4 regions of the Methylomonas sp. 2F7 genome follow, and region 4 is predicted to be linked to each of the others. Evidence: riboswitches for the same ligand, from Rfam matches in the RefSeq annotation. Region 4 holds a riboswitch; each other region holds the start of a gene.

Region 1 (8,082 bases), 2.1 Mb from region 4:
ATTTTAGCGATAACAGTGGATTTATCGGCGCTGATAGCTTTACGCCATTGGAAGGTTTGCTCAACCCAATCCATGTATTTGCCTCTGAAAGCTTGTTCCAGAGTTGGTGCTACACCGTCCACTTTGATAAAACGGTAATGCTTGGCATGCGTGGCGTTGTTTTCCAAACTTTGGTGACCGATGGCCCAGCCTCTGTTACCGGCAGTGTTAACCGCAGTGTTGAACACGTCAGGGTTGGTAGTGGTGATTTGTTTAGAAGCAGTTTCACCATCGGCAAAGTCTTCCAAGCACAATTCCATATCACCCGAACCGCTAACTTCATGTTTCACGGGGCCCGCCAATGGAGAACCAGGCCAATCAGGTGACAAACCGGCAGAACTGCAAGGGTTGTTCAGGAATTTGACGTATTGTTGCGCGCCGGTACCGGAACCGTCGATACGTTTGCAAAAATGCACTTTGGTATCGTTAGGGGTAACGTTTCTGACAGTGCCGTCGGAATCGGTGTAAGTCAAACCGGCAGTCAAGCTGGTTAAGGCAGTGCCGTTTACTTTAAACTCGGACCATCTTTTGATTTGACCGGAGATCAATTCAGCCACTTGTTGTTTGCTCAAGCTCGGCATACAGGCTTCGGTGTAATCGCCAGGTGCGCAGCTGCCGCCAAAACCGGCCAGCAGGTTTTGCGCTCTTTGCAAAGCCACATACAAGTTATCGGAAACCGGCACACCAAATACCAAGGCCGCTGCTGGCACCACGTTAAGTGCGGCATCTGCTTTAACTGGATCAACTTCGCTAGCGTTTGAAGGTTTGTTAGGACCGACGAACAATTTTGGCTCGACATCGGAAATACCGGCATCGGACAGCACGTTGGTCAGGTTAGCGCCGCTGGCGTTGCAAAACCAAGTGTTGGTCGCGCCTTGTTGGGTGCAGTTACCGTTGTCAATACGCATAGCAGCAATCGCCACGCCGTCGATCAGCGGGTTAACACCTTGCGCAGAACCGCCGGCAGAACGTTTGTGGAACAATACTTTAGCCGTGGTTGCGGCAGCACCGTTGACGGTCAGGCCGGGTACGTTAGTAGAGTTCAGTGTGCAGAAATAAGCACTATGGTTTTTACCTTCGGAACCCGCTGTACCGTTGTCTTTAAATACATCCAAAGTACCGGCGTCGCACAAATTAACAAACAATGCCGCCAGGGCTTTGTCTTGCGCGCTAGCGCCGGACATAAAGATTTCGATATCCGGCGTGACGCTTGGCGCATGTGCGGATGCACCTTGCGAGAAACCTGCCAGAGAAGCCACTGCGATAGCAGCAGACAATAATTGCTTTTTCATTGTATATCTCTCAATTGATTGAATTTAAAGTTTGAGCCGACCCGTTCATGAAGGGGGAACCAGCAAAGCAGAATCCGGCCGGCTCAAGACGTTTGCGGGATTAAACCGCCAATGATTTACGACGAGTGGCGCGCAGTACGCCCATCAAGCCGGCGCCGAACATCCAAACTGCGGCAGGCAGTGGCACAGCAGCGGGTGCAGCGGTATAGGTCAAAGAACCCACGTTACCGCTAAATGAAAAATTCCATGTACCTGGGAAAGTTTCCAATTCTCCAGTATCGAAATCGTCGGCATTGACTTTTTCATGAACGAACGCCAAAGCATTGCCTAACTGACCTTGGGCGGCAAATGGCAAAGCAGTTTGGAAATCGTTACCGTAAACAGCTGTATAACCTTGTTGGCCAACAGTTCTAAAGGTGCTCAGATTGTTAGAATTGGCATCTTGAGTTTGAACAGAACCAACCATAACGTTCCATTTACTCATAGTATTACCAATGTCGCCTGCATTGCTATCGATGACGGCAGGAGAAGGAACTACTGACGTTGTGTAGAAACCAAATTTAGGCAGGTCAGTCAGGTCAGCCAGGATCCCATGACCACCAGAAACTCCCCAAGCAACGTCGTTGCCGGCAGTGTAAGCAGCAGCGAATGATTGAAAGTTGTTGTCGCTCAGTGAGAAAGACAATGATTGGCTAGGGTTAGCCAGAAATTGCTCAACAGTGATACCCAAATCCAGTGTAAATGAAGTTTTCGCTGTGTAGTCAACCAGGTTGAACAAAAACTCGCTACCGTCTGCTGTTGCATCACCGATAGCTTGGATACGCGCTTCCGCGGCGCCTGAAGCGGCCGCCGCCAATACTGCAACTGCCAACAATTTTTTAGACAATTTCATTTTTAAAACCTCATGTTTAAATTTCGATTAATGACATAAGGTGACAGCCCAGCCGTCTTGACCTGCAAGACCTGTGACTTTCCGTCCCCGCTTCACAACGAGTTTGGCTTTTACACGCTTTAGATCGTACTCGACGCTATCTAACATCCTGACAGCGCCGCTTTTGTTGCCCCCGCTACCATTTCCCCCTTAGCCTCCTCCCTATCCTCTTCCTTAGCCGCTCCTTGTCCGTGCCGTCCGTGTTCCCTAGTTGCTCCTGAATCCTTGCTGAACTGCCGATCCTCGACCCTTCAACTTGACGCGGATTATTCCAGAGCAATAGCGGCTTTTCGGTTACAGCATTGTTAAATTCACGTGACATGTAATACATCTGTATTACAAAGCCGACCGCTAACACGAAAATTCAGCGGATGATCGGGCGCGGGCGGTAGCTATGAAATTTAAGATTCTTTTTGCGGGCATTGCCTCACTGCCATTGAGCGAAGGAAGAAGCCCCTTCTCCCTCCAGGAGAAGGTTGGGATGAGGGGAGATAGAACCATCCGCTCTTAACTTAATAGCAGTGGGACGTGGTCCAGGTATGAATTGTCGTGAGCTGTGGACGGCAAGGCGTATCCTGACTATTGAGCTACTTCAGCTAAACCCAAGAAGTCCGTGATGCCCGCCGGGATACCCACAGGGCACAAGAGCGGGCATCCAGTGCCATGGAAGGCAAGTTTTAAGCTATCAATGAATTCTGGACTCGGCATTCAGGGGAAACTGGACGCCTTGGGACCGCGCAGCAAATCAGCTGCGGCAACTGGGCTCCCGCCTGCGAGGGAGCGACGATACCTGAGCAGACTAAACAACACCCAGTAAGACCTTGGCATTGACGATGCCATCAGCATCGGCCGGTTTTTCGACATCGATTTGCAGCACTTGCAAGCGGTGTTTGGTTTCCAGAATCGCCAGCCAGGACATCAGTCGGTCGAAGGCCAGATGTTCCAGCCAGACGCTGACTTTATCCTCGCCTTCCGGCGACAGGTGTTTGATCGCCGGTTTTATCTCCAGCTGCTGGCTGCTGAAATCGACTACCGCCATCGGCGATTGATTAGCGCCTTCCAATGCCGGTGCATCAACCGTAGCCTGTTGCCGCAAAGCCGCCACTTCGTTACCGACTTGTTCTAAGTAGGTATAGATTTGCTGTTGCGCCTGGATTTTTAGGGTCAGCAAGCGGCTTTGTTCAGCAATTGGTTGGTAAAACAGCAGGTAAGCGCCATACATCAGCACGACCAGCACACCACCCAGCGCCAGTACTCGCTCTCTGGGCGTTAATTCGGCAAAACGCTGCGCTAAATCATTTTTCGCGAATCTCAAGTTGCGCCTCCACGCCGTTTGCGCCGCTGTCGGCGGATTGAATTTTCACCTGCATGCTGATTTGCAACTGCTGTTTGAATTGCTCCAGTTGGCCGATGTCGTCGGCAAGCAGATGTAACTGCAAACCGCCGTTCAGGAAATTGAGCTTTTTCAAGTGTACGGCCGGCGCGTCTTTCAACACCAATCCGGAACGGTAGATCAAGCGCATGAAGCCGCTACCGGCAAAAGCCTGTTGTTTTCTGAGCTGCGCCAGCTGTTGCTCGGCCTGAGCTTTGACATTGACGATGCGTTTCACATCGGGAAAAGTTTGTTTGAACAGCTCTTGGCTTTTCGCTTCCAACTCGCTTAGTTCGGCTTGTTGTTGCCAATAGGTATGTAGTAAAGCGTAGCTCTGCACCGCCAAGGCCGCAGCCAAAATGATGGCCGCCGGCAGCCACTGTTGCCAGCGGCCTTTTGGACGATGACTGACGGCATACGCACCGCTCAACAAATTCAGCTCGGCTGGCAATGACTCGACTGAGCTCGCCATGAATTGCAAAGGCTTGGCTATGACTGTTTCCAAACCGTTATTTGCCAAACCATCCGGCAGCTGGGTGTCTTCGCTGTGTTTGCATATCAGTAAAGTCTGGAAATCGGCACCTTCGGCACAGGCTTTTTCCAGCAGTTGCGGCAGAAATTGCGCATCCACGCCGCCGCCCAAATAGGCAGCGCTGCGCAAAATTGCGTTGCTTTCTTCGAGCAACAAAGTCGTTTGTCCAGGCCGATACGGCAGGCATAAGGTTTCCGGATACGCAGCTGCCAGCTCTAAACCGGCTTCGCGAAACGGAGTAAGCCGCGCCGCTAATGTGTCGTGCGTAATCGCCGCCACGGCGAGTTTATCCCGGTCCTGCTTTAACCAAACCAGATGATAATTTTCCACGTCCTCGGCCAGTAGGTCTTCCAACGCAAACGGCAAGGCTTTTTTCAGTTGCGCGGTGGTTTTAACCGCCAGCTCGATCTCCAGCAACAATACTGAAGCGGCCGGCAATAACAGCAGTACAGACTTACCCTGCGCAGCCGCTGCCAACTCGGCCATCGTGCCTGATGTCGGCCGACTATCAGGCACGGCAAGATTCAACCATTCCAGTTTATCGGCAGATTCGGCACCTAATCTGACCAGCAGTTTTTCAGCCATGCGCCAAGCCCTGGCGCTGGCGCTTCACCACTTGCGCGCCACCATTATCGCGCTGCAATTGCGACTCAAACTGCAAATGGGTTTTGCCCATATCGATTTGCCCTTGTAATAAAAAGTTTTGCGAACTGACACCCAAGCCATATTTACCGATGCCGGCGTCGGCAACCGTTTCATCCTTTAAAAATTCGGCGACTTTTGCAAAAGGCTTGCCTCGGGCTCTGAACATGGATTCCGCCTGATCGGCGCTGATGTCGTCCGCCAAGCAACGCAACACCGTAGCGCTGGCGGTATTGACATTCAGCGGCGCGTAACCCTCCACCGCGTAGACATAAGGCAGCAATTTCAGATAGGTCTCGCGCGTCATGCCCTGCACCAACAGCAACTCGCTGACATCGGCAAATTGCCGGTTAGCGGCGCGGTAAGCCGGCTTTTGGCGGGTGTAGGTTTCGTCTTCCGCGCCGTGCGGATAGCTGACATCCATATCCGCATCAACCCAATCGGCAATCGCCTGCACCAGCTCGGTTTTCAGTTTTAGAATGGCCAGCAAGCGTTCCAGGCGCTTGATATCGTCCTTGGAAATTTTGCCCTCCACCAATACGTTGTTCAGATTAATCCGGCCCTGCAAATCCTCAATCTGTGCTTGCATCGTGCCGCCGACGACGTTTGTCCTTGCCAACGGTATGGACCAATCTCCAGCCAAACCATCTACTTTACCGGCCGTGGCGTCGGCAGCCAGCCGGCCGATGGCCCAACTTTCCAAGCCGTACACGTATTCCCAGGCTTGCGCGCTACGCAGCTGATTTTCGGTGCGGCGAATATCCAACTGCCGCGCGCTGGACATCGACACCACGGCAACGGTAGCGATAGCCAGTATCAACATGACGGTGATCAACGCGATCCCGGATTGCGCCTGATGTAGCGACCTCATTCCCGCACCAGAAACAGCCGCTGAATGTCACCCAAGCCGGCCACGTTAAAATTCGCTTCCACCGCTCTGGGCAATCCGGTACCACCGGCCGGCCAATGCGTAGTCCAGTCGCTGCCGTAAAACCGCAAATCAAGCGCCGCGACGTTCAGCAATTTTTTCCGGCGAAATTGCGTCTGCTGGGTACGATCCAACACGGTCCAGACCTGCCGATACAAGCTGCCGTTTTCCAGACGATAACTGATACGTTGCAATTGACTGTGCATCGCCAACGCCGACCATTCCGGCACACTGCGCGTCAAGGTCAGCAAGTCCTCGCCATTACCGCCGGAAAACACCGGCTGTTCGCTGCCGAATTCGTCCCGCACCTGGCGCGGCAAGGCTTGAGCCAGATCTTCGTTCAACAAATACAGGGTTTGCTGCAACGCGGCGATGCTGTCCGAGCGTTTTTCCGTGCCCGCTCTGGCATCCAACACCGCGCTCAAGCCGGCGTAAGCCATGGCCGCCATGATCGCGAACACGGCCATCGCGATCAGGATTTCCAGCAAGGTGAAGCCGCGACTGGCGCTATTATTCATGGCCGGTCGGAACATAACTAAGCAATCCGGCATAAGGCGACTTGTCGCCTTCCAGAAACACTTCTATCCGATAATCCCAGACCGTGCCGCCGACACTCGGCGTCACGCCACGCTTGGCCTGCCAATACCAACGCCGGCCTGCCATCGTGTCCCAGCCATCCTGGTTTTCCGGTTTTTCGGTAGCCAGGCGCAATTGCACCGCATGGTTCGCGGCTATCGTCGCGGCTATCGTTTTGTTTTCCAGATACCAAAGATTCTTGGTGTTATCAGCGGTAATTTTGATCAAGCCGGCCATCAGAATGGCTAACAGAGCCAAAGCAATCAGCACTTCCAACAGCGTGAAGCCGCCGTTACCGGAATATTTCATGGCTTGATGGCGACACTGGCAACCGCTAAGCCCTCGTCCGCCGTATTGCTCAGCCAAAACCGGAGATCGCTTTTTGCTAAATCCAACGCAATTTGGAACGCATCGGCGGCCCCGTCCGGGGTAAATACAATCTGCGGCTCGGGATGCACCTTGCTGCCAAAGTGCTTAGTCAGGTACACCGGCTTTTCGTCCAGGGTCAACGCCAAGGTCATACCGGCTGGCAAATCCCGCTGTCTGAAGACCGCATCAGTATTCTCCGGCCGCCACTTGCCTTGGGTCGGCGATAGAAACCTATACCCTTGACCGACCAACTCCAGACCTATACTTTCGCCGCGTATCATCGCTTCCTGCTCAGCCAGCTCCAGCAATTTTGCCAGCCGCTCAACTTCCAATTGTTGCTGCTTGCTGTGATCGGCATTGCCCATCGCCAGCATCGCCATGCTGCTCATCACGCCGATCAGGACCATCGCAATCAATAGCTCGATCAGCGTAAAGCCACGAATGTTTAAGCCCTTAAGCTGAGTTATTTTTGCGCCCAATTGGTGATGTCCGCGCCGGCTTCGCTGCCGCCTTCCACGCCGTCGGCCCCGAAGGAATACAAATCAAATTCGCCGTGCGCGCCGGGCTGCATGTAAAAATACGGTTTGCCCCAGGCATCGACCGGCAGTTGATCGAGATAGCCGCCCTGCTTCCAACGCGCGCCTTGCGGCAGATTGGCCGGCTTGTGTACCAAGGCTTCCAGGCCTTGATCGGTAGTCGGATAGCTGAAGTTATCCAGGCGATACAGATCCAGCGCGGCGCTGATGGCTCTGATGTCTTGCAAAGTGCGGGTGGCACGGGCTTCGTCCGGCCTGCCCATGATTTTCGGCACGACGATGGACGCCAAAATGCCCAAAATCACGACCACAATCATCACTTCGATCAGGGTAAAGCCTTGCTGTTTTTTATTGCTCATAGCGGTTTAAAATCGTATTGGTTTAAGCACGCCCCGGCATACGGGACAACTGGGAGAAGATTAGAAAGCCAACGTGACAGGCGTATGACAAAACGCTATCTAATCAATTGGTTCATTTCAAATATCGGTAACAGAATCGCCAGCACTATGGTCAGCACCACCAGGCCCATGAACAAAATCAGAGCCGGCTCGAATAAACCCATGGTCAATTCGGTGAGCGCCTGAATATCGCGCTCCTGATCGTCGGCGGCGCTTTCCAGCATACGCGGCAATTGCCCACTGGCTTCGCCGCTGGCGACCAAATGTATCGTCACCGGCGGGAAGAAACCGCTGGCTTCTAGCGCCTTGTTCAAACTCTGCCCTTCGCGGACGCGGATCGCAGTGTGTGCGACTGCTTGCTGCATGGCATTGTTGGACAACACCTGACTGGAGATTTTTAAGGCTTCCAGCAGCTCGACGCCGCTATTGGTCAAAATCGCCAACGTGCGGGTAAAGCGGGCAGTGTT
Region 2 (8,082 bases), 4.5 Mb from region 4:
GACTCTGCACTTCCGTAAAGGGTGCGCCGGGGCAGACGTCGATATGCTCGTTAGTATGGATATCGGCGCTGGTGCGCACGGCAAACTCGCCGGGTGGCGCAATCAGGCGCTGGCAGAGATTGCCGTAGTAGTCGGTATATTCGAATACCGGCACAGTCGGATTCAACGTGTACGACTCGCGGGCTACCCATTGATTAGCGCCGTTGCGCGGTCGCAGCATCAAAATGAACGGAGTCTCGATGCTGACATCGAAGGTTATTTCGCAACTAGTGCGCAGCCACATATGGGGTGTCCTTGTGTTGATTACCGAAAAATTAGCCTTGGGGCACGCGCCGATAGGCGCGTTGCCGGAGCCAGCCGCTTGAGCAACATTGATCGTACGTGCTAAATCTTGGCTTTGCCTGAGCGGAGGGGCCAGAACGGGATCGACAGCACCAGTATACACAGCAACCAAGCCATGAGTTGCTGATTGTAAAACGTGTAACCCAGGGCTACCGGTAAACCTTCGCTAAAGCCCGGATGCGCTTGGATAAAGTCGTAGGCAGCCATAAACTCGTGCGTCTCGCCTATCACCACGGCGACAGTGCCGAAACTTAAAAAATACGCCAATAAGCGGTCGCGGGGCGTTTGTGAATCACCGCCGGACAGGCTGTCGAAGCGCAGCATCTGCCAGTGTAGCCGGTGCTGGGCGAGGTACAGGCAGACCATCAATCCGCAGATGCCAAAGGCCGGAATCGCGAATTGCTCGACAGGGAAACTTAGATACCGGCCGTTGAACGCCAGACTGTAGGTTTTAAAAAGCGCCAGCAACACGAAGAACAGATACGCACTTCTCAAGCGGTTTGCCAGGGCCGGCAGCGCGGTTTGGTTGGCTAAAATTGCATAACAGCGTTGCAGCAACAAGCCGCTCAACAGGCTGTTGGCTACCACCAACAGGATGGTGTAAGCCTGTTGCCAGATGCTATAGCTGGTAAACCACAGAAAATCCGCCAGCGTCACCAGGCAAACGCCAAACACTTGGGCCAAGGCTAAAAACACTAATAGGCGCGGCAGCGACAATTCGGATAATTTTTTGAAGTAGACTGAAACCAGTAACAGCCACAAGCCGGTCGCCCAGGCAAAATGCAGCAACCAGTCCGGGTTTTCGTAAACCGGGCCGGTCAGCGGAAACACCGGTTCGCGGTCGATAGTCAATAAGCCCCAATTCGCGCCGACTACGCCTTCGTTATGACTTTTCCAGGGCTGGTTAAAGGCTTCGACGATGTTGTAGTCCAAGCCGTGCCGGTTCACGACTTCGATCAGGCTGCGGATGAAGCGGGTTTCGTTAACCACGCTGGGCACAGCTTGGCCGCGTTGCCGGCCGGCGGCCGGCCAGCCGGATTCGCCGATCAGAATCGGTTTGTTAAGGCCCATGCTGCGGGCTTTTTCTTCGATCTGCTTGACGATTTTCTCGACATGTCCGGCGGCATCTTCAATAGCCACCGGCTCGTCTTCCCAGTAGGGCAGAATGTGTACGGTGATGAAATCCACTTCCTGCATCAGTTGCGGGTATTTCAAGTAAATAGACCAGACATCCGCATACGACACTGGCTGTTTCACCGCCTGTTTGACCTGGCGGATATAGCCGATCAGTTTGTCCACATCCATGTCTTTGCGCAGCAGAACTTCGTTGCCGACCAATACCCGTTTCACCACGTCCGGATTGGCATTCACCGATTCGATTAGCGCGGCGATTTCCTTTTTATTGCTGTCATGACCATCGCCCAGCCAGCCGCCTTGAATCATCTCCACGCCGTGTTTGCGCGCAAATTCGGGAGTAGGTTGCATGCCGCCCAGTATCGAGTAGGTGCGGATGGTATGAGTTTTATCTGCAATCAATCCGAGGTCGGCGTCGATATGCTCCGGCAACGGAAATTTTTCTTCTATCGGACTAAAACCTTCCCGATAAGGCGCAAACGACAAGCTGCGCAATTTACCCGAAGGCACATCGACCCCGGCGTCCTGCGGGCGATTCAGGCTCCAGGCGATAGCGCCGTGAACGACAACGATGAAAACCAGGCAGAACAGCAGATTGGTGGGGCGCATGACAGGGGATGGTTAAGCTGAGTGAATAAATACGTGGGTTTGCGGGGATTATACAGGCTTGGCGCGCGCTAAAAATCAAAGTCGGTAAGGCAGACGGCGATTCTGGATAAAACTATGTTATCTGCCGGCCATTTCGCGAGTTATTTGCCGCATTCCCGGATTGCAAGCAAGCAAGGTTCAAAGCCAGGCAGCATGTATGGTGGGGCCTGCCAAGCAGCATGCGTCTTTGGTTCAATTATTGCAAACGCTCTGACGCAAGGCTGCGCTGCGACATTTTGGTGGGGTATCAGCCAGTCGCTGTTTTTGAATAAAGCTTTGGATATTTCCGATACGCATGAGTGCACAGCCATTGACCGATATTTCCGCGTTCTGGACCGAGTCCTTGGCCGATGAGTTATTGCGTTTTTTGACCGGACGCTTGAAATGCCCGGACATTGCCGCCGAATTAACCCATGACACCTATCTGGGTTTACGGCAGATTGCCGAAAAAAGTCCGCCGGATAATGCCCGAGCTATGGCGTTTCGGATCGCGATCAATCTTGCCATTGACCATCAGCGCAAAACCATAGTCAGGGACCGTTACGGCGCTGACGAAGATTTCGATGCGCTGGCTGAAACTATTCCCGGTAACGCCGCGCCGCCGGAACAGGTGTTGATCGGTCGACAACGTTTGGCCGCATTGCAAGATGCGCTGGACGAGTTGCCGCAAGCCTGTCGTAGCGTGTTTTTGCTGCATGGGGTCGATGGCCTGACCTATACGCAAATTGCCGAACGCTTGGGGATTTCCAAGTCCCAGGTCAACAAGTTGCTGGCCAAAGCCATGGCGCATTGCGCCCGGCAACTGGCCGATTGAACAAAACGCCCGCATTATTTTTCCGCAACCTGCTTCACACCGATGCCGTTAACGCCTGCCGCTTGTTTGCAAAGCCCGTCTTGCTATGATCGCTTTCGTGCCTCGCACGTCTTTATCAATAATACCCCTGCTTAATTGGAGCTCGCATGCCCGCGCCGTCCGACAAATCCGCTCATACAAGTATGCAAGATCAGGCCATCGCCTGGCTGGTTTGTCTGCGCGACGACAGTTTGAGCGATGCGGAACTCGAAGCGTTCGCCGATTGGCTGAGCCGCGACCCCTTGCATGCCGAAGCGTTTACCGAGGCGGAGAATTTGTTCAGAGATATGGTGCTGGCCGGCAACCAGTCCAGACAGGCCGAGGCCCAACAACCAGCGTCTCGGCAAATCGCCCCGGTGACACTCCGCGCCGCTAAAATCAAGCCAGCCAAACCCCAATCGCGCCGGCCCTGGTTTACTGCCGGGCTTGCCTTTGCTGCGATGTGGCTGCTGGCGATTGGTCTGATCATGCCGCAGCAAGCGCGCTTATTTAGCGATTATTTATGCGACTACCGTACGCAAACCGGCGAAATTCGCCAGATTCAGCTCAGCGACGGCAGCCGTTTGCTGATGAACACCAATAGCGCTGTTTCGGTAGCGTTCACCGCCGCGGCCAGGCGTATCGTTTTGCACCACGGCCAGGTGCAGTTTACGGTGGCAAAGGATAGTCGGCGGCCTTTCGAAGTGGTGGTCGACGACTTGACGGTACGCGCGTTGGGTACCGTGTTTGAAGTGTATAAAACCGCAGAGGATCATACCGAGGTGACTGTCCAGGAGCATGCCGTAGCGGTCAGCGTCGCCGGTCGAGAGAAAGACGTTACCGTCGCACAAGGCCAAGGTTTGCGCTACAACCCCGAACTGCCGTTACCGCATCCGCGGGCCGTGGGTGCGGAACAGTCCGCTTGGCAGCAACATCGGCTGGTGATCAATGATAGACCTTTAGCCGAATTGATAAGCGAGTTGGAGCGCTATCGCTTCGGGCGGATATTTCTCGCCGATGCCGCACTTAAAAATCTGCGGGTGACGGGAGTGTTTTCTCTGGATACGCCCGATGAGGCGCTTTCCTCGGTGCGCATAGCGCTGGGTTTGCAAGAAACCCGTATCGGTCCCTGGTGGGTGTTATTGCGTCGCTGAGTTTTTGGCGCGGAAACCCTTCGTGCATATTTCGTCAACCCAGCCCTTGAACATCGTCGCTCCCGCACAGACGGGAACGACGATGCCACTCTAATTTGGAGTCGAAAGCTCGAGCGCATAAGCTCAAACCGTCCGCTTCGACTCCCTAATTTCGAAAATAGTTAAATTTTTGTGATCGATTTTTGTGCTGAAACGACTTCTATGTTGAGAAACATTTTTTTTCGGACAGGACGGATCTTGAAAGCACGGATTAACGATTTTCGCTACCAGCTTGCAGTCGGCGTATGGCATCGGCCAGCCGTATATCTTTGCTATGCGCTGAACGGCAACCGTGTCGGCGTCGATACCTGGGTGTTGATTGGGCTGGTGGTGGCCGGCGGACAATTGAGCAGCAGCCAGGCGGTTGCCGCGGAAGTTATCCGTCACTTCAACATCAGCGGTCAGTCCTTAAATAACGCGTTGATTCAATTTGCCGCGCAAGCAGAGTTGGAATTGATTTTTTCAGCGGACATGTTGCGTGAGCTAGCAAGTCCCGAGCTGCGCGGTGAAATGTCGGCGGAGCAGGCATTAACACACTTGTTGCATGGCAGCGGCTTTACCTACCGTTTTATCGATGCCGATACGGTGACTTTGGAACGCAGCCTGACGGCAACGGAGTCATCTAACCTGCCGCCCGTTACCCTGGATGCCATGACTGTCGTGGGTTCGAAAATGGGGGAGGCCGGTGCGGAAATCCTCACCGAGCCGATGCTTGACGAGGCGCGGACCTATGCCGTCAGGCATATTGCCAGCGCTACCGGAACGGACACGCCAATCAAGCAAATCCCGCAGTCGGTGCATGCGCTTAACCGCCCTTTGTTAGACGACCAGCAAACGATCAACGTCAGCGAATCCTTAGTCAATGTCAGCGGCATAGTGGCGCGCAATGAACTCTACAGTCCGGTTATCGAGGGTACATTGATTCGCGGTTTTCGTTCCGAACAACTGATGGACGGCTTTACCCAGTACTACAACCCCGGCGACCGGGAAAGCACCATTAATATTGAAAGAATCGAAGTGCTGAAGGGTTCTAACGCCTTGCTCTACAGCGGCGGCTCGGGCTCACCGGTGGGCGGGGTGGTGAATCTGCTTTCCAAATTGCCGCAGGCCAAAGCCTTCGGCGAAGCGGGTTTTAGAATCGGCAGTCACAGCTTTTATCAGCCGTTTTTCGATGTCAATCAACCGCTAAACGCCAATATTTTGTTGCGCATGACGGGTGAATATACCAACGCCAGACACAGCATCGACACGATTGAAACTAAGCGTTTCAACATCAATCCGGCTTTGACGCTGACCGATAACGATAAAACCCGTTTGACGTTCCAAGCCAAACTGTCGCGCTGGCAGCAACCGGAGTATCAGGGTTTGCCCGCCACCGGCAGCATTGCCGGCGATTTTGCTACCCGGCCCGACCTGTTCTTGGGGCCGGCCAATCTGCCCGATAGTCATTCGAATGCCGATGCGGTGTGGGCCTCGTTGGAAAGGAGCATCAATCGGAGCTGGCGCTTAAATCTGAAGGCGCGCTATGCGCACTCGGAATTCGACGAGAAAATTCAGACTCTGTTCGGCAGCGATGGCCTCATCGCGGACCGGCCCTTGCTACCGGCATCGAGCTGGGCATTGGTCAATGCCGAATTGTTTCAACAACAGCAAGAGCGCAGCGTGCTGGGCAATTTGCAGGGTAATTTCAAGCTGGGTCCGAGCGAAAACAATCTGTTGCTGGGCGCGGATTACAGTCGCTTGCGCGATGCAGGCTTTATCGAGGGCGATTTTGGCCCCTTGGGTTTGGGTGTCGGTACGGTCGATCTGCGGGCGCCGATATTTGACACCCCTTATGCTGTGCCGGGGCCGGGCCTGGAAAATCAGTTCATCGAAAACATCACTTACGGCGCTTACCTCCAGTGGCAAAGCACGCTCTACCGGCGTTTGCATTGGCTGTCCGGTGTCAGGCTGGGCAAGGTTGGCATCGATTTTAATAATGCGCAAACCGGGGTACACGCTAAAACCGATACGCTGAAATGGCTGCCGCGACTCGGTGGCGTGATTGATCTGAACGACGAGGTTTCCTGGTTTGTTTCCTACAGCGAAGGCATGCGCGGTCAACCCTTTGTGAATTTTGTCGATAGGCCGGCACCGGAATTATCCAACCATCTGGAAACCGGCCTGAAATTCAATGTTGCGAACCAATTCAGCGGCCAATTGGCGCTGTATCAAATCGAGCGCAGCCAGGTCGCGGTTACCGACAGCAGCGATTTTCAGCGGCGTTCGGTCGCCGCAGGGCAGCAACGCTCGCGCGGTGTTGAAATGGATTTGCTCTGGCAACCGGTCGAGGGCTTCAGCGTGCTGGCGAACTATGCGCATACCGACGCCCAGTTCATGGACGACGAAGCCGGGGTGGCTGCCGGCACTCGCTTAGCCCAAGTCCCGGAGGATGCCGGGCGGCTCTGGGCGCATTACCGTTTTCAGCAGGATGCGCTGCAAGGCTTTAGCTTGGGTTTCGGCGTTTATGCCCGTGCCGGGGCGTATTTGTCCGACGACAACCGCTTCAAAACCGCCGGCTACCACAGCTTCGACGCGGCGTTAGCTTACGAAACCGGGCGTTTCAAATGGGCGGCCACCGTCAAGAATCTCAGCGATGAGGATTATTTTCAGCCCTACGGCTATTTCGAGGGCCGGGTGGCGCCCGCGCCCGGCCGCGCGGGATTCCTGAGTCTTTCGATCAAGTATTGATGCCGTCGTTATCTATTTGCCACAGGAGTTTTTCAGGAGCACCTCACTCAGGGACTTAGAGTGATGTCGTAAGGACCGCGACAAACATGCCACATCCGCCGCGAGACGGAGCCGGAAAGCCACGGGTCTTGGAGATTAAGACAGCCGGGTTACCTGCAAGTTAAATGCCCTAAATTCGGGCTGGCGATTTGCAGATTAACTTTAACCGTAATTTATTAAGGAATAAAAAATGACAATCTTGCACTACAACCGCACTCAACTGGCAAGCGCCGGCCTGTTAGCCTTCAGCGCATTGACCGCCGTTTTAGCGCCTGCAACAGCGAGCGCTGCACAAGTTAGCGGCGATGCCACCATCACCATCAACAATGCCGCTTTTGCGGCGGCATCTGTCAATGTCGGCAGCGGGTATCCGAATGGCTGGATTGTCGCGAAACATTGGGGCGCCAGCGATAACTTACTCGGCATTACCGGCGCAACCAACGGCGGAACGGCGCTATCGGCAACCGCTAGCACAGCGATGTCGTTTGCGGTTAACAGCAACACCACGACCAACAGCTATCCGGCTGCCGGTCCCTATGGCCGTACCGAACAAGCCACAACGATGGACGCCGGCAACACCTCGATCGGTCAAATCGGTCTGAACGGCGCCTGGTTGTTGACCAGCCAAGGCGGCAGCGGCATTTTGACGCCCTACGACTTTAGCCTGGTAAAAACCGGGAGCACCTGGAATATAAAAACCTTTGATACCGGTTTCGGCTACCAAAATTTCTTGAAGCTGACCAACGTCGCCGAGTCGCTGAACAGCAATGGCGAATTACTGCTGAGCGGCGATTTGCAATGGACCGGTTTGTGGGCCGGTTTGGTTGGTGCCAATACCAATGCCGTGGTCGGTACCTTTAGCCTGGCGCCGTCCGCTGTGCCGGTGCCTGCGGCCGTGTGGATGTTCGGCAGCGGTCTGCTGGGCTTGCTGGGTGCAAGTCGCAAAAAAGCCTCTGTCGCGGCTTAGACCCTAAAGTTCCCTGGGCGAATGTTTGTTTTGCCCAGGGCCAAGAACTTCCGCAATACGAGCTACATTATGAAAATCAATAACCTTAGATCATCTGCCTGGCTATTAGCCGTTTTCAGTGTATTGTCGATCAGCCAAGCCCACGCCGCGACAGTAAACGGCGGTGCGCTGGTCCTTAACCTAAACCGCGATGTGCT
Region 3 (7,861 bases), 4.2 Mb from region 4:
TCCGCCTACGTCTGCACCGAATGCGGCGCCGATTTTCCCGGCTGGTCCGGACAATGCAATCAATGCGGGGCCTGGAACAGCATCAAGGAAGTGAAGCTGGGTAGCGGTAAAAGCGCGCGCGATAACTCCGGCTATGCCGGCAGCCGCAGCGAAGTGCGTTTGTTGTCGGAAGTCAATCTGGCCCAGGCCGAACGGATTTCCACCGGCCTGGCCGAGTTCGACCGGGTGCTGGGCGGCGGCATCGTTACCGGCAGCGTGGTGTTGATCGGCGGCGCACCGGGTGCCGGCAAGAGTACCATCCTGCTGCAAGCCATCGGTCATATTGCCCAGCAACTGCCGGTGTTGTATGTGTCTGGCGAGGAATCGCTGCAACAGATCGCCGAGCGCGCCCATCGTCTGCAATTGAACACTGCCGGCATCAAAATGTTGGCCGAAACCTCGGTACAGCAGATTTGCCAAGTCTTGGACGAGGAGCAGCCCAAGGTGGTGATCATCGATTCGATTCAGGTGATGTACACGGCCGATTCCGATTCGGCGCCGGGTTCGGTGTCGCAGGTGCGCGAGTCTGCCAGTTATCTGACGCAATACGCCAAGCGTACCGGCGTGTCATTTTTCATGGTCGGCCACGTCACCAAGGATCAATCATTAGCCGGGCCGATGACCTTGAGCCACATCGTCGATGCCCAGGTAGTGTTGTCGTCCACCGACGACTCGCGCTTTAGAGTGTTGCGTGCCGACAAGAACCGCTTCGGCAGCGTCGGAGAGTTGGGCTTTTTCGCGATGGAAAGCAGCGGCTTGAAGGAAGTGAAAAACCCGTCGGCAATGTTCTTATCCCGCGCGGAAAAGCCGTCGCCCGGCAGCGTGGTGACCGTGCTGTGGGAAGGCACCCGCCCGTTGCTCGTGGAGATTCAGGCCCTGGTCACCGAAAGCCAGTACGGCAATCCGCGCCGGCTGGCGGTGGGTTTGGACCAGAACCGGCTGGCCATGTTGCTGGCGGTGTTGTCCCGCCACGGCGGCGTTTTTACTGGTAATGACGAGATATACGCCAACGTAGTCGGCGGCATTAAAGTCACGGAAACCAGCAGCGACTTGGCGATCATGATAGGCGTGGTGTCCAGTCTGCGTGATCGCATCATTCCTTACGACACGGTGTTTTTTGGTGAGGTGGGTTTAAACGGCGAAATTCGCCCGGTGGCCAATGGTCACGCCCGGCTCAACGAAGCGGCCAAGCACGGCTTCAAGCGAGCGATCATCCCCAAAAGCAATAAACCCAAGGATGCGGTGAAGAACTTGCAAATACATGCGGTCAGCAATATTCAAGAAGCGTTGGCAGTGCTGGCGGATTTATAATTGCCGCCAATAATCTATGCCTCGTCAGGGAACGATATGAAAAATACAACAGCAGCCGGCAACGGTAAATTTGGCCGCAACGATCCGTGTCCATGCGGCAGCGGCAAAAAATATAAAGCCTGTTGCCTGAAGCAGGCCGAAGCCGCCGCAAGGCCGGTTCAACCCAGCGTGAACGATGCGTTAACGCAAGCCTGGCAGGCCGTGGCGCGGCGCGATATGGTGGGTACGCTGCATGGGTTTCGGCAAGTCTTGGCGATCCAGCCCAATCATGCGGAAGCGCTGGCCGGTTTGGGGCAGGCATTGTGCTGGCAGCAGCAGCGTCGTGAGGGCTTGGCCTATCTGCAACAGGCCGCCCGCCAACTGGAAATTGACGCCCAGCAAACCCGCAATATCCGTTTTATTCTGGAGCTGGCCGAGCAATTGCATCACTGGGGCGATCTGGATACCGCGCTGAAACTGACCGAACTGGCGGTTAAGCTGGAACCTGAAAATCCGGCGGCGCTGAATAACCGGGCACTGTATTTGACGCGGGTTAATCGATTCGAAGAAGCCTTGCCTTTTGCCAGTAAGGTCTGCGAACTACGTCCCGACGATCCGGCCTGCAATAACATGTTGGCTGTGCTGGAAGCGCATTTAAACCGTTTGCCGGAAGCCAAACAGCGCTTTCAGAATGTGGTAGCCGCCAATCGCAATATGCAGCAGACCGCACGCGCCTTGCAGGAGTTAGTAGGGGTGCTGGATAAGCTGGAAGAATACGAGGCATCGTTTGCGGCTTGCCAACAAGCAAAGGCTTTGTATAAGCAATTACCTGAAGTCAGCTCGCTTGATGCCGGACAGGTTTTTCGCGCGATTCTACGTAATAAGCAAGGCTTTGATAGTGCTTTACTGCATCGATGGGCGCTAAGCGACTTTGCCGATAGTTTGCCGGTACCGACTTTTTTGCTGGGCTTTCTGCGCTCCGGCACCACGCTGACCGAGCAAGTGCTGGCGGCGCATCCCCAGGTGTTTACCTCCGATGAAAATGATCTGATTCATGGTTTGATTCAAGAGCTGCAAAGGTTGAGCGGTTTTCGAGAGGACATTCCAGCTGCTCTCCGCCAGCTTGGTTTGGACGACGTCCGAAAATTGCGCGCTTACTATTGGCGACGGGTTAGCGAGGAATATGGCGCGGATGCCTTGAATAAACGCTTCATCGACAAAGTGGCGCTGAATAGTATCGATATAGGCCTGATTAGCTGCCTATTTCCGGAGGCCAGGATTATCTTTGCTCTGCGCGATCCGCGCGATGTCTGTCTCAGTTGTTTCCAGCAAGTGTTTAAGCCGTCTAGCGTGGCAGTCAATTTGCTGAGCTGGGAAGGTGTGGCCAAGCAATATGCCGCCGTGATGGCGCTGTGGCTTTACATGAAGCCGATGATTCAGCCGCGTTATATGGAATTGCGTTACGAGGATACCGTCAACGATTTCGAAAACAGTTTTCGCCGGGTGTTTGCGTTATTGGATTTGGAATGGGTGGCCGAAGTGAGCGCGTTTCATGAAAAGGCTAAAGGCCGTTACATTGCCACGCCGAGTTTTGCTGCTGTTTCTCAACCGATTTATTCGCGCTCGGTTGCACGTTGGCAGCACTATGAAAGTTTTTACGAACCGGTTTTGCCGATCTTGGCGCCGTATATCGATGCGTTCGGTTACGCATGAATGAAGCGAATGGGAAGGGTAGGTTAAGCTTTTGGGTTAAGCAGACTTGGATAGAGCGGATGTAAAAATGGAGCTTCCGTGCCCCCGGTCGTCCTTGACCGAAACCGAACTGATTTTTTACTGATTAACCCGGCCCTCAATAACACGGGTCTTCAAGGACATCAGGTTAAAATCAGCTTTAAGTTACATAGAAACGCGTCAGACGTTTTCTGCCGTTTTGCGTTTGCCGAAACCGACTAAGCCCGCCATCGCGCTACCGAACAGCCAAACCGCGCCCGGTACGGGTACCGGTGACGCAGCAGCGGAGATGGTGGCGGTATAGGCCAGATTGGCCCCGCCTACCGTGCCGTCGTAACCGCCCAAAATCAGCGTGTAATTACCGGCGGTCAGGAAGCGGGTCAGCGTCGCGGTAGCGGTGGTGCCTTGAGTGGCCGCGAAGGTCCAGGCGCTTGCGTCAACCAAAGCCAGTGTTGTGCCCAGTGGGCTGGCAGCCATTGGATTTAGTGCGCCGTTGTTCAGGTAGCTTTGATGGCGACTGCTGCTGCCCGCGGTATCCCAGCCGCTCCACAAACCAAAAGCCGGACGCAGATTGGAGCCGTCCGACGATACGGTGATAGTCACTTCCGCGTCGGCATGCAATTCAAACAAACCGTAATCGGCGGTATGCCCCCAGTTAGTCGCGCCATCTTTATAAGCTTTGGCGCCCATGCCTATGCCGTGGCCGCTGGCGGTTTGCGAGTTCGCTACGCCGCCGTCGTTGTGGATCATCGCGACCCAGGTGGCGGGCAAATTGCCAATATAGCCTGGATCGCCATCAGACCATGGGCCCGTGGCGGAACCGTCCGGCGGGAAGGTATCGCCGGCAGCCAAATTGTAGGTTACGTGAGCGCTAGCCAAGCCGCTGACTGACATCAGCGCGCCCATGGCGCCCGCTAATACTAGTTTTTTAAAGGGTGAGTTTGCAGTCATTTTGGATCTCTATCGAATGAAATAAATGAGAGGAAGCCTTTCGTTAAACAATGCTTGGCGAGGGGATTGCCGTTGTCTGGTGGCAATCCCGCTTGGCAATTAAGCCGCTAGTGGTTGTTTGCGGCGACCGAAACCGATCAAGCCGGCCATGGCGCTGCCGAACAGCCAGACTGCGCCTGGAACAGGCACAGACGCGACCACGATATTGTTGGCATATTGCGCCACTTCGTTGGTAGTCAGTGTCAGCTTGTATTTGCCGCCGGCTGCGCTTTGGTCACCAATGGCGATGGTGTATTCGCCACCTGTTCCCGCACCATTAAACTGATAACCTTGCAAAGCTAAACTGACACCCAGGCTGTCGCCGGCATTGACTGCCAATTGCGTCGTCAGTAATGTCAATCCAGTCAAGCCTGGGCCTTGCGCCCAACCGCCATACACGGAAAATGCCAATTTCTGAGAACCGAGAGCGATGTCGCTCAAATCGTCTGCTAAGGTAATGTTCAAATACAGCGGACCGGTTGTCAGCAAATTAGCTTCCGGATTGCCGCTTCCAGTGCTGGTATGCACATTGGCGAAATCCAAGCCGGTATTAGCGGCAGAAACGCCGGCCTGCCAGGAGTTGGCGCCAACCGCAAACTGAACATCGGTAGGTAACTGATTGCCGGCGTTGGCTGCGTTGTGGTTGTAGTTGTAAACCTGTCTTAACAGGCTATTGGTATTGGTGTTTGCCGTGCCGACACAATCCGCTGTTGTGGTGCCGCCACAATAGTTGCCGGTCTCGACTATGCGTGTAGTGGTCCTATTGTGCAATCCCAAATAGCCTATGGATGGCAAGGTCGTGGAGGAATCCAGCCATGGTGTAATGGGACCGTTCGTCCAAACGGCTTGGTTGCCGGCCAGGGTTTGGGCAATGGCATTGCCGCCGGAAGTGCCGCCTGGAAGTCCGCCAGTGCCTCCGGTAGGGCTGATGTCTCCATACCCGCCCAGGTTGTAGCTGTTATGAGCGAATACGGTTGGAGATACGGCTAAAGACGCCACCAGAGTAGTTGATGCAGCTATTATTTTTGCAAAATTTTTCATTATTTCCCTCGAAAGAAAGTAGTACGCGCAGAATTAAAATGTCCTTAGTGATTAGCCGCTTCGTTAAAAATCGAACGGCTCTCATCCACGACATCTAGCAACCCGGCTTTCTTGTTATTTTTAAGAACCGTGGCTTTCCGGCCCCGCCTCTCGACGGGTGTGGCAATTCTTGCTTTCAGAGATTTGCTAATTACGCCAGCGGCAGACATGGCAGGGATAGAGACCTACTAACCGCTTTTCGGAAAGCAAACCACGAAGCAAGTTCACTAGGAAAAGCGAATAATGGGCCAACTTAATAAAATATATAAATTTCAGCCTATTACGGCTTATTTTGTCGAGGGTGACTTGAGTGAGTATCGGGCGAAGCTCTGGGAAATGGCTCAGGCGCTTGGTTTATATAACACAGTTTAATTGTTGGTGAATGGTCTCGCCTGGATATGGCAGTTTGTTTTCGCGAATTAGATCAGGAACTCCTTTCTTTTCTGGTCATTTATTGTTAGGTTGTTGCGCCGCTAATTGGGTTGGTATGAGATTTTTCAGTGGAGAGATGTATGCAAAAAACCGATAAAATCCCGTTGTGGGTGTTCCTGGCCCTGTCCAGTATAGAAACCCGCAAAGGTGCGTTACTGTTGATCTGGAGTAGTATTGTTTTTACTCTGTACTGTGTGCCTTGGCCACTCTATTTCGATGGCAACGGCTGGGTTGCCAAATTATTTTTAATCGACGATTGGGAATGGTTTGCGATGATGCTGCCCATGACGTTCTGGTATTGGCTGAGCATGAGATGGGTGGATAAAAACGGCGGCTGGCGTTTGGCCGGTGCGTGATATGCCGCACTATTTTTTAGGGGCATGATTCGTCAGACCTTTGTGTTTGCTCCGGAAAGATTAGCTCGTAGATTTTCTTTCGATCTTTTAAGCGGCTAGCTTAATTCCGTATTTGCCAAGGCGCGTAGGGGTTTATATCGGGTGAGCAAACGGGGTTAAGGTTTTGCTACCAAAAATCGATTGTGAATACTCAGGTGGCCGCCATCCAAGTTTGGTTGGCTTTCCACCTTATTAAGCGAGCGGCGGTAGTATATCGCTGCGGTGCTTTCTTCAATTTAGTGTTGTTTCTATGCTTTCACACATTCTGCCCAAAGCCGAAATCTCCATTCGCGAAAACCTGCGTTGGTTATACATTCTTAGAAATTTGATGCTGTTTGCCGTCACGGTAGCGGTATTTATCGCGGTGAACGGTTTGGGTATCAATTTGCCGCAAAATCAGTTGTGGCTGGCGATTTTTGCGATTTCCATACTCAATCTATACACCTGGCTGCGACTGAGAACGCCGGAAGAAGTAACCGAGCACGAGATTTTTTCGCAAATATGCATGGATGTGTTGGCGCTGGCCTATTTGCTTTATCTCACTGGCGGCGCGTCAAACCCGATTATTTGGGTGTTTCTTTTACCTTTAATTGTTACCGCTATCATGCTACCGCAGGCTTATGCCTGGAATATGGTAATCATTACGTCCTGCGTCTATACCGTGCTGATTGCCTACAACGTACCCTTGCCGGCCGTGGAGCCGCATATGGCGCATCCGGCAATGGCGGAGATGACGCCGGAAATGAGTCTGCAAATGCATTTGATGAACGACAGGCGGTATTTCAATCTGCATGTATTTGGTATGTGGTTTGGTTTTGTGTTTAGCGCCGGCTTGGTAGCTTTTTTCGTAGTCGAACTGTCCAAAACCTTGAAAGAACGTGAGCGAAATTTAGCGGATGCCCGCGAGAGTGCGCTACGCGACGAACGAGTTGTATCCCTGGGCACCTTGGCGGCTAGTGCCGCGCACGATATGGGCACACCGTTGGGGACGATTGCCATTTTGACGCATGAGATGGCGGAAGAGTTGTCGGAACATCGTTATCCGGATATGCACCAGAAACTGGTGATTGTTCAGCAGCAGATTGATCGCTGCAAACAAGCCTTGTCGGTGATGTCGGCCTCCGCCGGCGAGATGCGGGCGGAATCCGGCAAGGTGATGCTGGTGAGCGAGTATATCGATGAAGTATTGGGCCAGTGGCGCACGCATAAAGCCGCTACCCGGCTGAAACTATTTATTTCGCCGAATGTGGATATGGATGCGCGCGTGATTGCGGAACGTACCGTGACTCACTCTATCATCAATATTCTAAATAACGCAGCTGAGGCATCGCCGGTCGATGCGGGCATCGAGTTTCATGTGGAATGGGATGAAGAAACACTAAACTTGAAAATCAGGGATTTCGGTCCAGGTTTGCCCGCTGAATTTATCGAGTTTGCCGGGCATCAACCGGTCAAGAGCAATAAGCAAGGCATGGGGGTTGGCTTGTTTTTGACTTATACCACTATCAAGCGGCTCGGCGGTAAAATACAGTTCAGTAATTTAGAGTCGGGCGGCGCCTGCGTCGAAATCAGTTTGCCGCTATTAGCTAAGGAGAGTATGCATGAACCAATTACCTATGGATAAGCCCAATTTATTGCTGGTCGATGATGACGTCACCTTTTGTTCGGTGCTGAAGCCGGCGTTGGAAAAGCGCAATTTTCAAGTGACTGTCGCCAATGATGTCGATACGGCAATGAAACTGGCGGAACAAACCGAGCCTGAATATGCGGTAATCGACTTGCGGATCGGTTTCGATTCCGGTCTGGAGATGGTCAAGAAATTGATTTCCTTGGATGACAATACCCAAATCGTCATGTTGACCGGCTTTGCCAGTATAGCCACAGCTGTAGAGGCTATCAAATTG
Region 4 (8,082 bases):
TCCTGCGCGGCGGTTTTGACCGACGACGAGAAAGACTTGGGGGTGTGTCTGATCGACATCGGCGGCGGCACCACCGATATTGCGATTTTCTCGGAAGGTGCGATCAAGCATACAGCGGTGATTCCCATCGCCGGCGATCAAGTCACCAACGACATCGCCGTGGCGCTGAGGACGCCGACCAAAAACGCGGAGGAAATCAAACGCCAATACGCTTGCGCGTTGACGCAATTGGCCGATCCGCAACAAACCATCGCGGTCCCCAGCATCGGCGACCGTGAGCCGCGCAAGATCTCCGCGCAAAACCTGGCGGAAATTGTCGAGCCGCGTTACGAAGAATTAATGCTGCTGGTACAAGCAGAGTTAAGAAGAAGTGGGTATGAAGATTTAATTGCGGCCGGCATGGTAATTACCGGAGGCAGTTCGCAAGTAAGAGGATTGGTCGAGTTGGCGGAGGAAATATTCCATATGCCGGTTCGCATGGGTGTACCGCTGCATGTATCCGGCTTGACCGATGTAGCGGAAAACCCGATTTATTCGACCGCGGTGGGTTTGTTGCTGTATGGCAAGGATCATCACGGCCGGGCGTTAGGCATGAACGATGATGGCGCGGATCTGTTATCAAAAATCAAGAGCTGGTTTCAAGGAAATTTTTAATTTTTTGTCTGGAGGGTGTGAAAATGAAATATGAATTATTGGATAGTAGCGGCACCGCGGTTATCAAGGTCATCGGCGTCGGTGGTGGTGGTGGCAACGCGGTTAATCACATGGTGGAAGATGGTATCGACGGCGTGCAATTTATCTGTGCCAACACCGATGCCCAAGCCCTGCGGGAAATGAGCGTAGAGTCCATTGTGCAACTGGGTGTAGAACTAACCAAGGGCCTGGGAGCAGGCACTCGTCCTGAAGTAGGCAGAGCCGCAGCGGAAGAAAATCGCGACCGCATCCGCGAAGTAATTGCTGGCGCCGACATGGTATTCCTGACTGCCGGCATGGGCGGCGGTACCGGTACTGGTGCTATCGCGGTATTTGCCGAAGTAGCCAAAGAACTGGGCGTACTGACCGTAGCCGTCGTATCCAAACCTTTTGATTTTGAAGGTTCCAAGAAAAAAGGCGTGGCCGATGCCGGCTTGCGCGAACTGGAAAAACTGGTCGATTCATTGATCATCATTCCAAACCAAAAATTGCTGCCGACTTTGGGCAACAATAAATCGCTGGTGGAAGCGTTCCGAGCGGCTAACGACGTATTGCGCGATGCGGTGCAAGGTATTACCGAGCTGATTACTCACCCAGGCCTGATGAACGTCGACTTCGCCGACGTCAAAACCGTGATGTCCAATATGGGCAGCGCGATCATGGGTACTGGCGTCGCCAGCGGCGAAAACCGCGCGCGTTTGGCAGCAGAAAAAGCCATTGCCTGCCCTTTGTTGGACGACAACAATCTGCAAGGCGCACGCGGTATTTTGGTGAACGTTACCTCCAACGGCGACTTGGGCTTGAACGAGTTCGACGAAATCGGCAGCATCATGCATGCATTCGCTTCCGAAGACGCCGACATGAAAATCGGTATGGCGGTCAATCCAGCCATGGGTCAGGAAATTAAGGTCACCGTCGTCGCCACCGGCATGGGCGAAAAAGCCAAGCAAGCCGCTTCGCCAATCAGCTTGGTGAAAAAAGTCGCGGCCGGCGAGATCAATTACGATCAATTGGACAAACCGACCATCGTCCGCCAGCAAAAACAGGAATCGGCTCGGGAATCTCGCTTTGGCGCGCAACCTAGAAACGATGTGGACCTGGATTACTTGGACGTACCGGCCTTCTTGAGACGCCAAGCAGACTAAGGGTCGCTTGCGGCACGTCTATGAGGCAGCTGAGCCAAGTTCGGGGGGAGCTATCGCATAATCTGTGATAGACTCCCCGACTTTGTTTTACCTATTTGTCGGCATTTCATGATTAAACAGCGTACTTTAAAAAACACCATCAGAGCCACCGGCGTCGGTTTGCATACCGGCGATAAGGTCTATCTGACCCTGCACCCCTCCGAGCCCGATACCGGCATCCGTTTTCGCCGCGTGGATTTGGAAACTCCGGTGATGATAGCCGCGCGCCCAGAAAATGTTGGCGAAACCAAGCTGTCCACGACTTTGGTCCGCGACGGCGTTAAGGTGTCCACCGTCGAACATTTGCTGTCGGCTTTGGCCGGCTTGGGCATAGACAACGCGATTGTCGATGTCAGCGCCGCCGAAGTACCGATTATGGATGGCAGCGCCGGACCATTTGTGTTTCTGTTGCAATCGGCTGGCGTGGTCGAGCAGGATGTCCCCAAGCAATACATCCGCATCAAACGGGCAATCCGCGTGGAAGACGGCGATAAATGGGCCGCGTTCGAACCGTTCGATGGCTTTAAAGTCACCTTTACCATCGATTTCGAACATCCGGCGTTTTCCGAACATCTAAAAACCGCTGTGATGGACTTTTCTTCGACTACGTTTGTGAAGGAAGTCAGCCGGGCCCGCACTTTCGGTTTTATGAAGGACATCGAGTTTTTGCGTGAAAACAATCTGGCGCTGGGCGGCAGCCTGGATAACGCCATCGTGGTGGACGACGACAAAGTATTGAACGAAGACGGTCTGCGTTATGCCGACGAATTTGTGAAACACAAAATCCTCGATGCCATCGGCGACTTATATTTGCTGGGCTACAGCCTGATCGGCGAATATCAAGGCTTCAAATCCGGCCACGCGCTGAACAACAAGTTGTTGCTAAGTCTAATGAACGACAAAGACGCCTGGGAAATGGTGACTTTCGAAAATGCCGAAGAAGCACCCATATCCTTCATGCATTCCGCGCAAACTTCGGCTAGAGCTACCGGCTAAGACCAACCCCGCCAAATACCCGGAATAAACGGCGGAGGCCCAAGCCTCCCCGTCCCTTCCAGCCAATTTTTAAAGAATTTTCCAGCTAATATTGCCCTAAATGAGTAGCCATGGCCCTTTCAGAAATGGCCGACTCTCTAGGCTGGCTCTAATTCATCTGCTCATCCCGATGGCAAAGTCTATCCCTGCAAAAAGTAAGGGATATAACTCAAAATACGTGAAATAACTCATCCCCTAGTATTAAAGCCAGCTGGAGCCCCGGAAAACAGCCACGCTTATTGCAGCCCCACCATCTCAAAGCAAACCATTTATCCCCTTGTTTTATATATAAATATTCATACAAAAAAGCTGACCACCCACACTTAGCGTTATTCTGGCGCATATTTTGCTTAGCTATTAATGCTGCACCCTCTGGGCGCAGCCAACAAGTCGCCACACTCGTCGCAAGGCGGGGCCGGAAAGCTGCGGATCTGATTCAGATAGTCGAGCTACCTCTTTTGAGCAGGCAAGAGAAGGGATTAGCGGGTCGATATGGAAACGACGACAACTATCCCCTAGCAGTCGCTCACTGGTCAGGAATAGTTTGTTATATCACCTGATTGGTCTGAACCCATTGTTTAACACACTGTGCAAACTAGCCCGGTATTTCAAACTCTTTGGACTGCTTCTCTCGCAAACATAGCGCGGCATGATCAATCCGGGAATATTGAAATACTTAGTGGTTTTAAGACCGTTCAAATTGCGCGGGAAGCCGTTGGTCAAACGGCCAGCCCTAGGCCCTTACCGTACGAACAGGATCGAACAGTAAGAGCCTGGCATCGCGGCAGCGGGCACATGTGCGTTAGACAACAACTCGTAAAGGGAAATACGAAACCTTGAATGTCGCCGGTAGAGACTACCGGTAAAAATCTACGTCTTACTCTATTTAAAGGAATTGAATTATGTCTGTTAACACTAGAAATGCCCAAACCTTAAAAAAGGTGGCTGCAACACTTGCCATTTCACTTTTAGGCCTAAGCAGCGCACAGGCCGAGGTCGTAAACGGAACCATCTATAAGACCGTCGACCCGGTTCACGGCGCCGGTACCACAATCGATTTCTATTCGTTTTCGTTGTCATCGGCTGCCAATGTTGTCATCGATGTGCTGGCGAATGAAGGCTACGCAGCGGGCTGGGGCGCACATCCCGGCGCCTATGTCGATATCAACGGCGACGGCGAACTAACCCTGGCGGATAGCCAATTCCGCATTTTTCAGGATACGGTCTCACTCACTACGGAAATAGTCAGCGGCGACGACAGTCCAGCCTACACCATACCTGGCAATACCGGCGGATGGGCCGACGGCAGCTTGTTGAGCCGAGACTCCTATCTGGCGACTGCTTTGGACGTAGGCAATTACATTATTGCTTTTGGAGATTACTCTCTCACCATTGAAGAAGCCGTGCTGGGTTTCAATAAGGGCGACACGATTACCGGTGCAACTGGCCTCAACCCTGTAACTGGCACCACAGGTCAGGATCATTTTGACTATCAAATAACCCTTACCGCTAACGACTACGTCACTGGAGCCAACCTGCCTTTAACCATAACTGCACAGGGCGTTAGCGCAGTACCGGTGCCAGGGGCCGTTTGGTTGTTTGGTTCTGCGTTAGCGGGATTAGGCGTATTCGGCAAACGCCGCACCGCATAAACCACAGGGAGTAAGAGCGAGTAGGTAAACCGACATCAGCTATCGACTTACCCCTCGCAATGCATATTAAAACTTTGGAATCGTCCACTTTTGGCTGCCAGGCCCGAAACACCTCAGACGAATCCAGATTAAACAGCAACTTAAATCTACCACAATCGTAAACCGCGATGTGGTGGATATTGGAGACACTCAAAAATGAACATCGATTTACAAAACATTTTCAAAATCACCCTATCTTCCGCTGCCTTATCCTTTGCCTTCGCTCAACCCGCCGCGGCGGCTTGGACAGGTGCCGATAACACCCTTGAGTTGGGCACTAGCATCTCAAACCCCAGTTTCAATTCCAGCAATCTGGGCTTCGCGGGCAATCCGGCTCTGTCCAACGATGGCTGGGGCATGCAAGGCGCATTTACCAACTTCTATCTAAGCTCATCAGCCCAATCCGTGACCGTAGACGCGCGCTCATCCGCTGCAAACTTTCCGGCGTTTTCAATCTTCAGAACCAATGTGGCTTATTCGGGCGAAACGGTCGGCGTCGATACACCGGCAGAGCTAACCGGCCAAATCCATAAATTCAACTCGGTCGGCCAAGCCGGAGATCCAGGCATCATCTGGGCAACAGGCGCTGACGGCATTGTCGAAACGCTGGGCTACGTCAGTTCCTCCAGCAAAAACTACGTTAACTCGTTCGGCGGCGTCATCGACTCCGGTGCACACGATGTCAGTATCGACGACCTCTATGAAACCGGCGTATCCGGCTCGACAGGTGTCACCGGTAACCCTGCGTTTGCCAACACCAAAAGATACGCTACCTTGACGCTGAACGATTTGCAGGCCGGCTGGTATGCAGTGTTCGTCGGCGGCGCAGACGTCCTCGGCTCCAGCGCCGGTATCTCCTTGAACATTTCCGCGTCGGCGGCCGCCTCTACATACACCCCACCTGCCGCGGTACCCGTGCCTTCGGCTGTTTGGTTGTTCGGTAGCGCGCTGGCCGGCTTTTTGGGCATAGGCCGAGGCAAACGCAACGCTTAAGCGTTAACCAACACACAAGGAAGCGCTTAAACCCAAAAGACTTAAGCCTGTGTTCGTGTAAATACGGAATTTGGCGAGAGACTTCGCTAAAGGAATAAGGATGGCCGATAAATTACTTGCTGTGGTTTATCGGCCTTTTTTCGTTCACGCCCGCCCGTTGTAAGCGGTTTGGGCAGTATTTTTTCGCCACTTAACCATTTCTCAGTGGAGTTTCACCATGACATTGTTTCGTCATAGCCTATTAGCGATTGTCTTAGCCGGAACTGCGCTGCTCAGTTTCAATGCAGCCGCGTTCGAATTGGCGCTAGGGCCGATGCCGATAAGCCTGAAGCATTTGCCCGTTCCGCCCGTCCCTGGATTATTGGACGGCCCGGACCCTATTGTCGTCAACAAGAATGCCGCGATTGTCTTGGGCAAGGCGCTATTCTGGGATACTAACGTTGGCAGCGACGGCATGGCCTGCGCATCTTGCCACTTTCACGCCGGCGCCGACGGCAGGGTAAAAAATCAGCTTGCACCGGGCGGCCAATCCAGCCCTTTAAGCAACCAAGAATTCAGCAATGCCATGACTGGTGCGTCGTTGGGACCGAATCATACCCTCAGCGCCGGCGACTTCCCGTTACATCAACGAGAAGACCCACTACAGGAACATTCCACGATCCTCTACGACACCGACAATGTAGTCGGTTCGTCCGGTACTTTCGGCGGGGATTTCAGAGCAGTAGACCGCTACACCGCCCCTAACGACTCGTGCAGCCGCAGCGCCGATAGTCTATTTCATGCCGGCGCCGTCGGCACCCGCAAAGTGACGTCGCGCAACGCGCCCAGCGTCATCAATGCGGTGTTTAATCATCGCAATTTTTGGGACGGTCGCGCCAACAATGTGTTTAACGGCAGCAGCCCCTGGGGCGACCGCGATCCCAACGCCGGCGTCTGGGTAAAACAGAACGCCACGACGCTCAGCAAACAACGCCTGCATTTGCTCAATTCCTCGTTGGCGTCATTAGCGGTAGCTCCACCGCAAAACACCACCGAGATGGCCTGCCGCAACCGGACCTTGATGGAGCTCGGCAGAAAACTGCTGTTACGCCGCCCTTTGCAAAACCAGAAAGTGCATACTGAAGATAGTGTATTAGGACCTTACAGCCTGAATACGAAACCAGGCATGAACACCATGTATAAGCTGCTGGTCATGCAGGCATTCAATCCCAAATACTGGTCGTTCAACGGTAGCACGCCAATTCCGGTACCCAAAGGGTTGGCGCCATACAATCAGACCGAAGCCAACTTTGGGATGTTTTTTGGTCTGGCCATCCAACTGTATGAAAGCACATTGATTTCGGATGAATCGCCCTTCGACAACAGCGCCCGCGACGCCGGCAATCAACCCATAGAGCTAAGCGCTTCGGAGTTGAACGGCTTGAAACAATTCAGAAAAAATCAATGCGCACTCTGCCATCTGGGCCCCAACTTCAGCGCCGCATCGATCAACGCCAACGCAGCCATTGCTAAAACCCATCCAGAAGCATTTGGCGAGCCGGCCTTCTACATCAGCGCATCAACCAATGTGGTGAATCGCATCCCCTTGTTTATCCAAAACGCGCCAGTCACGGCGTTTTTCGATACCGGCTTCTCCTCCACCGGGGTAACCGAGGCAGCCGCTGATATTGGCGTGGGCGGCATCGACGACTTCGGCAACCCGTTATCGTTCAGCCGGCAATATTTACAGTATCTGGCGGGGAATAGCGCCGGCGTGCTGGAAGAGGATGTCGAGAAAGTCCGCGCCTGCGATTTTCAGGAGGCGCTTGCCCTAAATCTGAAGCTGCCTTATTCACTGCCGAGTTTGTTTGCGATTACCGACGGCATAAGACCCCAGCCGCAAAGTACGGAAAACTGTTTTCTACCGGCCAGCAATGCCTTTTTGCCCACCACAGCTGCCGCTTTAGCGGAGTTGAACAAGCCCAACAGCAAGAAAATGGTTGCCGCCGTCGATTCGACATTTAAAATACCGTCGCTACGAAATATCGAGTTAACCGGACCGTACATGCACAACGGCAGCATGGCCACGCTGGAACAAGCGATAGAGTTTTATTCGCGAGGCGGGAACTTCGCCTACGACAGCAAGCAAGTTACTCGGGTGTTTCCGCAGCCCAATTTACAACTGGATGCACAAAACCGAGCCGACCTGATCGCCTTCCTGAAGACCCTGACGGATGACAGAGTCCGGTACGAAAAAGCGCCCTTCGATCATCCTGAAATCAAAATACCTCATGGTCACGTGGGCACTGAGCAGGCAGTAAGCGGTGGCAATCCGCTGGCCAGCGTTCTCGCTAAAGATCAATTCCTGACCATTGAAGCGGTTGGCGCGCAAGGCAACTCATCGCCGATACGGCCTTTCGAAGAATATTTGGCACCATAGCGGGCTTAAACTTCAATCCACAGTCACCGGCTTTGGCCGGTGACTTCTGAAAACGGCGAGATTAAAA

Evidence for each region. A riboswitch is a leader RNA that binds a small molecule or an ion and turns the genes downstream of it on or off. The one in region 4 is predicted to bind cyclic di-GMP.
Region 1: it holds a riboswitch for cyclic di-GMP, as region 4 does, so the genes downstream of both, ACR64Q_RS12620 (hypothetical protein) here and ACR64Q_RS22260 (VPLPA-CTERM sorting domain-containing protein) in region 4, are expected to answer to the same signal.
Region 2: it holds a riboswitch for cyclic di-GMP, as region 4 does, so the genes downstream of both, ACR64Q_RS02045 (hypothetical protein) here and ACR64Q_RS22260 (VPLPA-CTERM sorting domain-containing protein) in region 4, are expected to answer to the same signal.
Region 3: it holds a riboswitch for cyclic di-GMP, as region 4 does, so the genes downstream of both, ACR64Q_RS03360 (hypothetical protein) here and ACR64Q_RS22260 (VPLPA-CTERM sorting domain-containing protein) in region 4, are expected to answer to the same signal.

The regions. Positions count from the first base shown of each region.
Region 1 is NZ_CP195203.1:2,845,192-2,853,273, forward strand. It holds gene ACR64Q_RS12615 (hypothetical protein) at 1-1,331, opposite strand, end outside; gene ACR64Q_RS12620 (hypothetical protein) at 1,432-2,223, opposite strand; cyclic di-GMP riboswitch class I at 2,263-2,341, opposite strand; gene gspM (type II secretion system protein GspM) at 3,062-3,577, opposite strand; gene gspL (type II secretion system protein GspL) at 3,558-4,751, opposite strand; gene gspK (type II secretion system minor pseudopilin GspK) at 4,744-5,679, opposite strand; gene gspJ (type II secretion system minor pseudopilin GspJ) at 5,676-6,254, opposite strand; gene gspI (type II secretion system minor pseudopilin GspI) at 6,247-6,621, opposite strand; gene gspH (type II secretion system minor pseudopilin GspH) at 6,618-7,160, opposite strand; gene gspG (type II secretion system major pseudopilin GspG) at 7,145-7,576, opposite strand; gene gspF (type II secretion system inner membrane protein GspF) at 7,672-8,082, opposite strand, start outside.
Region 2 is NZ_CP195203.1:419,092-427,173, forward strand. It holds gene ACR64Q_RS02020 (transglutaminase domain-containing protein) at 1-283, opposite strand, end outside; gene ACR64Q_RS02025 (glycoside hydrolase family 17 protein) at 385-2,085, opposite strand; gene ACR64Q_RS02030 (sigma-70 family RNA polymerase sigma factor) at 2,420-2,938, shown strand; gene ACR64Q_RS02035 (FecR family protein) at 3,085-4,110, shown strand; gene ACR64Q_RS02040 (TonB-dependent siderophore receptor) at 4,348-6,879, shown strand; cyclic di-GMP riboswitch class I at 6,958-7,036, shown strand; gene ACR64Q_RS02045 (hypothetical protein) at 7,109-7,885, shown strand; gene ACR64Q_RS02050 (hypothetical protein) at 7,955-8,082, shown strand, end outside.
Region 3 is NZ_CP195203.1:699,431-707,291, forward strand. It holds gene radA (DNA repair protein RadA) at 1-1,350, shown strand, start outside; gene ACR64Q_RS03350 (tetratricopeptide repeat-containing sulfotransferase family protein) at 1,387-3,042, shown strand; gene ACR64Q_RS03355 (hypothetical protein) at 3,241-4,011, opposite strand; gene ACR64Q_RS03360 (hypothetical protein) at 4,111-5,091, opposite strand; cyclic di-GMP riboswitch class I at 5,185-5,265, opposite strand; gene ACR64Q_RS03365 (hypothetical protein) at 5,643-5,918, shown strand; gene ACR64Q_RS03370 (ATP-binding protein) at 6,208-7,581, shown strand; gene ACR64Q_RS03375 (response regulator transcription factor) at 7,559-7,861, shown strand, end outside.
Region 4 is NZ_CP195203.1:4,933,308-4,941,389, reverse strand. It holds gene ftsA (cell division protein FtsA) at 1-654, shown strand, start outside; gene ftsZ (cell division protein FtsZ) at 678-1,838, shown strand; gene lpxC (UDP-3-O-acyl-N-acetylglucosamine deacetylase) at 1,947-2,873, shown strand; cyclic di-GMP riboswitch class I at 3,295-3,369, shown strand; gene ACR64Q_RS22260 (VPLPA-CTERM sorting domain-containing protein) at 3,815-4,564, shown strand; gene ACR64Q_RS22255 (hypothetical protein) at 4,760-5,596, shown strand; gene ACR64Q_RS22250 (cytochrome-c peroxidase) at 5,814-8,015, shown strand.